DNA from 2 places in the Psychrobacter sp. AOP30-A2-5 genome. Region 1 is predicted to be linked to the other one. Evidence: predicted binding sites of a transcription regulator. Region 1 holds the regulator's gene; the other holds the start of a gene.
The links. Region 1 encodes PhoB, which activates phosphate uptake and scavenging genes when phosphate is short. Its sites were predicted from a motif close to TGTCATNAANCTGTCATAA; they were not measured.

Region 1 (4,438 bases):
ACCGAATGGTAATTTGCCGCATACAGGTATCGTCTCCGATAAAGTCGCTGCGGATGGTATACCGCTGATTATTCACAATATCGGACGCGGTACGCAAGAAGAAAACATCTTATTTGCTTATCCTATTCTCAAACACTTTCGTTATTAACTACTTTCATTATTAACTAGGGTGTGTCATCAATTAGATTGTGAGGCTTAAAATGAGAAAAATTGTAGATAAACAAGGAAGAAATTGCCGTTAATATGAACATATTGACAAAATTTCTGACGATATTTAGCAAAATTTAGCTATTTTAAGACCACTAAATGTATTCATGTGCTAATTGATGACACGCCCTAATATGTTGCGATAAGATAATTACCCATAATAAAAAGCTCAGTTCAACATAGATTAGGATGCTGAACTGAGCTTTTTTGAGTCGTTAAATCACTTGCCTATGGAGTGTTAGCGACACCCAGTAGCTGTCCCATTTTTACCACACTATCGGCTTTCATACTGTCTTGCCAATCTGCTTTTGCTCCTTTTGGTAGAATGACAATTGCGGTTGAGCCTAAATAAAAACGACCCAGCTCATCGCCTTTTTCAAAGCTCATATTGTGCTCAGCTTCTTGAATATCATCAGTGCGGGCAATTTTGCCAGTCGCCACTGTTTCGATACCAGCGACAATCATCGCCCCAACCATCACCACCGCTGCTTTGCCATATGCTGTATCAAACAGACAAACCAAGCGTTCATTACGCGCAAATAAGTCTGGCACGTTCGCCGCCGTAGTATTGTTGACCGAAAACAGCGTACCCGGTACATAACGGGTTTTGGTCAGAGTGCCAGCGAAGGGCATATGTACACGGTGATAGTTACTAGGGGCAAGATAAACCGTCGCAAAACTCCCATCCGCAAAATAGCGGCCATCTTCACTGTCAGCAAGCAGTTGACCAACGTCATAATAGTGACCTTTTGCTTGGAGCAATTTATGGTCGTCAATTTGACCCAACTGCGAGATAATACCATCGGCAGGACTGACGATACCATGAGGCGTCATGTCGATAGGGCGCGCGTCTTCTTTTAGCTCACGAGTAAAAAAGTCATTAAAGCTCTCATAGGCGTTGAGACTTTGGCGCTCATACTCGTCCAAGCTGACGTTGTAGGCTTTGGCAAAGCTACGGATAAACGTGCGTTTGACATAAGGATGGCGGCTAGCGGCTAGGCGCCCAGCAACTTTACTCAGTTGCTGCTGCGGGACAAGCTGTTGTAAAGTAGTGAATACATTCATAATGAGGCTACCAAAATAGGGTGTAATGTAATAATTAATAAGCAAGAGAATGGCCGTATTTTATCATGGACGGCGTATTATTGTATGGGCATAATTGGTAAGGAATCTATAAATGAAAGCACTTATACAGCGCGTACGCCATGCTAGTGTCACCGTCGATGCGCAGTGTGTTGGTACGATTGAGCAAGGCATATTGGCTTATATTGGTTTAGGGCCTGATGACGACATAACAAGCGCACAGCGAATGGTGGATAAAATCCTCACCTATCGTATTTTTGACAATGATGATGATCCTGCCAAGTACGGCAAACTGGATAAAAATGTCCAGCAAGTTGGTGGCGGACTGTTATTGGTATCACAGTTTACGCTAATGGCAAAAACAGACAAGGGTCGTCGCCCTGACTTTGGTGGTGCGATGGCACCTGATGCGGCGCAAGCGTTGTTTGCGCAATTGGTCGCTTATGCCAACACGCAATATCCAAACGTGGCAACTGGTCAATTTGGTGCCAATATGCAAGTGTCGAGCGTCAATGATGGGCCATTGAATTTCTTGTTAGAAGTAAATTGAGTAAACCAAGCATTAGCCGTCACGAGACTTATGAACCGCTTAAAAGTCGAATGTCATTAAACTGTCATAATTACCCCGTTTAATAGGGAGCAGCAGGCGAGCATTTATCGCCTTTTTTGTCAGCTAAATGTTGTCCTCTAACACTGAGAATGCCGTATGTATAATGAGCAAATTTTGATTGTTGAAGATGAACCTGCGATTCGTGAAATGATCGTCATGACGCTAGAGATGGCGGGATTTGATAGTCTGCAGGCAGCGGATGTATCTGAGGCGCACCAACAAGTGGTCGATCACCGCCCTGCGCTGATTTTGCTAGATTGGATGCTGCCCGGTGATAAAAGTGGCATTGATTTTTGCCGATTGCTCAAAAACGATGAGCTACTCGCTGAGATACCAGTCATTATGTTGACAGCTAAAAGTGAAGAGGACAGCAAGGTGCATGGCCTTGATGCTGGTGCTGATGATTATATGACCAAGCCTTTTTCGACACGTGAGTTGATATCCAGAATCAAAGCAGTATTGCGGCGTAGTAACGCGCTCAATAGTGATAAACCTATCGAAATCGGCAATTTGAGCCTTGATCCCAAAAGTCAGCGAGTGACAGCGGCTGGTAAAGTGGTTGATGTCGGGCCTACGGAATATCGATTATTGGCATTTTTTATGAGTCATCCAGAGCGTGCCTATACGCGGACGCAGCTGCTAGACCAAGTATGGGGCGGTAATGTATATATCGAAGATAGAACCATTGATGTGCATATCAAACGTTTGCGGACATTATTACGACCGCATCAATGTGATACGTTGATACAGACAGTGCGTGGGACAGGCTATCGATTTTCTAGCTTTATTGAACCAATTTAACTGACGGTTTTTATTCGCTATAAAAGCAGTATGTTAATCGCAGCACAGTGAAAAACGGCGAATAGTGATAAGGATGATGGATGAACACCCTAATATCGGCTCAAGGCGACCAACAAAATAAGTCACTGCTAGCAACTCAGCAGAATACAACGGATCAACTCAAAAAAATTAGAAGCGCACTACGTGCATTGCGTGATGCGGTGGTTTTGCTCAATGACGATGATGGGCTTGAATGGTGGAATCAGGCCGCCGAAGATTTAATGTTGTTACAGTTGTCAGATAAAGGTAAGTGCATTTTTGACTTTATTAGTGCGCCTGAATTTCGTCAGTATTATCAGGCGACGACCAACCCTAACGATGGTGCTCAGGATGGTGTGCACATTGTCTCGTGGCGCGCGCCCAAGCGTTATCTGAAATGTGAGCTCACGCCTTTTGGTGATGAGAAGCTGCTTATCATTTATGATGTGACGCGCTTGCATCATTTGGAGGAGATGCGCCGCGACTTTGTGGCGAATGTCTCGCATGAGTTACGCACACCATTGACCGTCATGATGGGCTATCTAGAAAATTTTTCGGATCAGCCAGATATGCCGCCGCATTGGAAGCGCGGGTTTGAGCTGATGAGCCAACAGACTGCGCGTATGAATAGAATTGTGAATGACTTATTGCTGTTATCTCGCATCGAAATCGAAGAAACCCATGAGCTCAGTTATATTGATATGACCAAGCTGCTGACCCATGTTTATGATGATGCGCAAGCGTACAATCAAGAGTATGGGCATACCATTCACTTGCAGATAGATACTTATGACGGACTGTATGGCTCAGAGATGTATCTAAATAGCGCGCTTTCTAATCTGGTGATTAATGCCATCAAATACACGCCCAAGGGCGGTAATATCGCCATTAGTTGGACAAAAACGTCAGAAGGTTGCCGATTTGCCGTCGAAGACAACGGTATTGGTATTGCACCTGAGCATATCGCACGGTTGACGGAGCGTTTTTATCGTATTGATAAAGGTCGTAGTCGGGCGACTGGCGGCACAGGGCTAGGTTTGGCAATCGTTAAACACGTTTTATATCAGCATGAGGCTAACTTACAAATTGAATCAGTAGAAGGGGTAGGCTCGACGTTCAGTATGGTATTTCCAGCTGCCCACATTAGATCAGCTGCGGTACCCTAATCTTTTTGTAAAAGTGGATAGGGGTTCACTGCACTGCCGCTGATATAAATACCGTAATGTACATGTGGCGGCGTACCTTTTGCATTGCCACTGTCGCCGACGTAGCCGATGATATCGCCGGCATTAACCCAGTCGTTTGGACTAATATCTGCATAATCTTCTAAATGCGCATAATAATGCCCTGCGCTGCCTGGTCCAACCACCACCACCACACGACCGCCTAACGTATTTTCACCAACTTTGCTGACGATGCCTTGTGTCGTGGCTCGTATTGGTGTGCCTCGTGCGGCAAAGATATCGATACCTTCATGACTGCGACCTTGACTGCGTGCAGCGCCCCATGTATCTGTTAGATGTTGCTCTGGAAGTGGACTGGGTAAGCTGTTTTCCGTCGGTAGTTCCTGCTGTAATAAACTGAGCTGTTGCCATTTTGCCATCACAAATGACTGAGTTTGTTGGCTGATACTGGGTAAGAGCCTATCAAATACAAATAATAGCATCAACAATACAGCCGCTTTAATAAGCACACTGAGTACACGATTTAAAAAGGTTG
Region 2 (4,438 bases), on a different contig from region 1:
TGTTGTCTGCACCCCAACGTGTTGCCCACGTCATTTTAGACACCTCTTCATCGATAGAAGAACCTAGTGCTGAATTACCGATATTGGCATTAATTTTCACTAGGAAATTACGCCCAATAATCATCGGTTCAGATTCTGGGTGGTTGATGTTGTTTGGGATAATTGCGCGACCTGCAGCCACTTCACTCCGCACAAACTCAGGGGTAATAACGGTCGGCGTATTGGCACCAAAGCTTTCACCGTCATGTTGACGCATATCGGTCAACTCATGCTGCTTTTGCGTTTCGCGAATGGCGATGTATTCCATCTCAGGGGTGATGATGCCGCGGCGTGCATAGTACATCTGCGTGACGTTGCCAGCTTTGCCATCGACATCTTTGGCGCGGCGAGGTTTGTCGATATGAGCAAATCGTAGATTGGCAGTACTGATATCGCGGGCGCGTGCCACTCCGTATGAACTAGACAGTCCACTTAATTGCTCGGTATCACCGCGCTCAGAAATCCAACCTTCACGCAGCTTTGGTAAGCCTTTGGTCAAATCAATCTCGACGTTGGGATCGGTATAAACGCCTGATGTGTCATACACATAGAATGGTGGGTTCTGTTCCCATTCGTTCTCAGAAACGCCTTGTATAGGGGTGGGGTCAAGGGTGATTTCACGCATGGGTACTTGAATATCAGGACGTGAGCCTTCTATATAAACTTTACGGGAGGCGGGGAGTATGCGGTGTAAATCGCGAGCGTCTTCTTCGAAACGAGCATCACTGGCACTGCGGTGAGCAGGGGTCTTTAACGCGTCTGTCTTAGAAGGTTTTTGAGAAGGAGAAGTGGCTAATAAATTTGTCATATGCTGTCCTAGCGTGTTGGTTTTTGAACAAAAGCAACACCGCCAGTAGCTGCGGGGGTAGCATTTGTAATCCAGACAAATTCAGCTTATGAGCATCAGCCTACGACCAAACAATATAGTCACGGATGATGCTCATCAAACGTTGGACGCAGCTTTATATCAGTCTTCACTACTTAACAGTACATCACGCACATTAAGGGAGTAATGAGGATAAAAAAGGCATTTCTACGCGTCCTTTGCCATAAATAACAAAGTGCTTAAGACTTCCCTGCGTCGGTACTAACCGCATCAGGTTCGGCGGGTGATCTCTCAGCGAATGTATAAAGGCGACTACTTTAATAAAGCAAGCTTAAAAGTAAGCCGATAATACACCGCACCCCGAGTCTGTCAGTGTTGTAAATCACCTCAATACTAACAAAGTTCTGCAATGAGGGCTAATGATATTTAGATGAAAATATCAGGCTTTGAGTTTGAGGTTCGATGTTTTTATGAGAACGACTCTAGAGTACCAGTGATTGAAATCACTTGATATTACTGAGCTGTAGATAGCTTATCTAAATATTATGTAAAGCGAATGGAAGATTCTGGAGGTTGTCATTAAACTGTCATAAAGATTTGGCAAGATAGCACGCATGTCACAAACAATGCTTTTTTGTATCGTTGTTAAACTTTAGGAGTCCTACATGCGTTATTCGTTATTAGCAGTGGCCGTTAGTTGTACATTAGTGCTTACGGCATGTAATAAATCGACTGAAACGACAGAGCCAGCTGCGGATAGCAGTAGCGCTGTCACCACCACTGAAGCAACCACTCAGACAACATCTGCTTCTACAACAGGTTTTAAATCTGCTGAGAATATCGCTATGAATATCACGGGTGCAGGGGCATCGTTTCCGCAGCCTATCTATGCTAAATGGTCTTACGACTACAACGCTGCTACCGGTGGTCAAGTCAATTACCAGTCGATTGGCTCTTCTGGTGGTATCAAACAAATCGAATCAAAAACAGTCGATTTTGGGGCGTCTGACGCGCCGATGACGCCTGAAGAGCTAGACGCAGCAGGCTTGATTCAGTTTCCGACGGTTATCGGTGGCGTCGTGCCAATCGTCAACATCGATGGTATTGAGCCAGGCGCGTTGAAATTAGACGGTGCAATGTTGGCAGACATCTATTTGGGTAAAATCAGTAATTGGAATGACCCTGCCATCAAAGCCATGAACCCAGATTTGACTTTGCCTGATGCCGCTATTACGACGGTATTCCGCTCAGACGGTTCAGGGACAACGTTTAACTTTACGGATTATCTAGCCAAAGTCTCGTCAGACTGGAAAGACACAGTTGGTGTTGATAAAACAGTCAAATGGCCAACGTCTGCGACTGGTGCAGGTGGTAAAGGTAACGAGGGGGTTTCAAGCTACGTAAACCGTATGAAAAACTCTATCGGTTATGTGGAATATGCTTACGCTAAGCAAAACAACATGTCACATACTGCATTGAAAAACGCTGCTGGCAACGTCGTTCAGCCATCTGCTGAGACATTTGCTGCGGCAGGTGATATCGACTGGTCACAGCAAGCAGGCTTTTATAAAGTCATCACCAACTCTGAGACTGAGCAAGCATGGCCGATCGCTGCTGCGACTTTTATCTTGGTACATAAGCAACCAGAGAATCCTCAGCAAGTGGCTGGCGTGCTGAACTTCTTTGATTGGGCTTATACCCAAGGTGATGACGATGCCATGGCACTCGATTACGTACCATTCTCTGATACGGCGGTTGCCTTATTCAAGGAAAAATGGAACGAGGTAAAAGGCAGTGATGGACAGCCTGTTTATAAGCCTGCTCAGTAACCTGTTTCTGCTAAATATTCTTTAATACCTTGTCAGTGCTTTACTAATCCCTTTCGAGTTATCCTCTCGAATAACTATTCTCCGGTAGTTATTTGAGAGGTTTTATCACAGAAAATTTGATGACAAGTTTGTTGTGATAAAACCGAATGAATGCTTCTACTATTTTGACTTGATCCTATTTAATGCTGAGACACTTATGAATGATTTAAGGTCCCAACTGGCTAAACAAAAGCGCTATGACTTATTGTTTGTGAATGCCACCAAGGCTTTTGCCATACTGGTACTCTTATCGTTGGGCGGCATTTTAGTCTCCTTGATCATCGGAGCGTGGCCGAGCATTCAAACATTTGGTCTTGGATTTTATACCAGTAATAACTGGGATACGGTCGCCAATGAGTACGGGGCGCTAGCACCTATCTATGGTACGTTGGTGACATCTTTTATCGCGATTTTAATTGCTGTACCAGTCAGTTTTGGTATTGCGATATTTTTGACTGAAATGTGCCCAACCTTCCTCAAAAAACCACTTGGTATTGCCATTGAGTTATTAGCGGGTATCCCTTCTATCATTTATGGTATGTGGGGATTGTTTGTCTTTGCACCTTTCTTCGGTGATCACATTCAGCCATGGTTTATCGAGCACATTGGCCCACTACCTATCATCGGTAAGTTGTTTACGGGCGCGCCAATGGGACTGGGTATGTTTACCGCCTCGCTAGTACTTGCCATCATGATTATTCCATTTATCGCCGCCACCATGCGCGATGTTTTTTCGGTCGTGCCAGACCTGCTCAAAGAGTCGGCATATGGCATGGGCGCGACGACTTGGGAAGTCATGTTCAAGATAATTCTGCCGTATACCAAAGCTGGCGTGGTTGGTGGCGTGATCTTAGGACTGGGTCGGGCATTGGGTGAGACGATGGCAGTGACGTTCCTCATTGGTAATGCCTTTAACATCAGTCCGAGTCTGTTTACCTCAGGTGTGACCATTACCTCAGCATTGGCTAACGAGTTTGCCGAAGCGTCGAGTGAGCTACATTTGGCGTCTTTATTACATTTAGGCTTAATCTTATTTGTCATCACCTTCATTGTGCTATCTCTAGCAAAACTCATGCTTATGCGCATGGATCACAAGGCAGGCAATCGGTAGTCGTTTGACAATCTCGATAGGTCTTTTACGGATTTATTGGACGTCGATAAACATTGATGGATATTGATAAAAGATATGGGAAATAAATAGTATGGCTGCTAACAATGCGATCAATGCACCACTACCGACTCAGCCAAACAGCGCTAACCGCTACAACCAAAGTCTTTATAACAAGCGCCGTTTGACCAACAAGTTAGGTCTAGGCTTTGCCATGTCGGCGATGGTTTTTGGACTATTTTGGTTGTTTTGGATATTGTTGACGCTCTTTGTTGAAGGCTTTCAAGGTATTGTGCAGCTGCCTATTTTTACTGCTGATACACCGCCACCGATGAGTGCGGGCGGGCTGCGTAACGCCATTGTCGGTTCAGTAATGCTCGCGTTTTCAGGATTGTTTATCGGTGCGCCTATTGGTCTTATGACCGGTATTTATTTATCCGAGTTCGCTCAGGGCAGTATGCTTGGCAAGGTAACGCGTTTCTTAAATGATATTTTGTTATCCGCACCCTCGATTGTGATTGGTCTCTTTATTTATGCATTAATGGTAAAAGGTCAAAGTTTCTCTGGTTGGGCAGGCGCGTTGGCATTGGCATTAAT

Region 2: a site for PhoB is predicted at 1,440-1,458, ahead of pstS (phosphate ABC transporter substrate-binding protein PstS). Genes of this name have one in related genera too.

The regions. Positions count from the first base shown of each region.
Region 1 covers NZ_JBQSXK010000022.1:3,731-8,168, forward strand. Annotated here, with positions in the region: gene ACT3S4_RS12390 (DUF1287 domain-containing protein) at 1-148, shown strand, start outside; gene asd (archaetidylserine decarboxylase) at 436-1,272, opposite strand; gene dtd (D-aminoacyl-tRNA deacylase) at 1,385-1,840, shown strand; gene phoB (phosphate regulon transcriptional regulator PhoB) at 1,997-2,701, shown strand; gene phoR (phosphate regulon sensor histidine kinase PhoR) at 2,782-3,885, shown strand; gene ACT3S4_RS12415 (M23 family metallopeptidase) at 3,882-4,438, opposite strand, start outside.
Region 2 covers NZ_JBQSXK010000010.1:15,689-20,126, reverse strand. Annotated here, with positions in the region: gene thiC (phosphomethylpyrimidine synthase ThiC) at 1-847, opposite strand, end outside; TPP riboswitch at 1,096-1,238, opposite strand; gene pstS (phosphate ABC transporter substrate-binding protein PstS) at 1,531-2,694, shown strand; gene pstC (phosphate ABC transporter permease subunit PstC) at 2,891-3,844, shown strand; gene pstA (phosphate ABC transporter permease PstA) at 3,936-4,438, shown strand, end outside.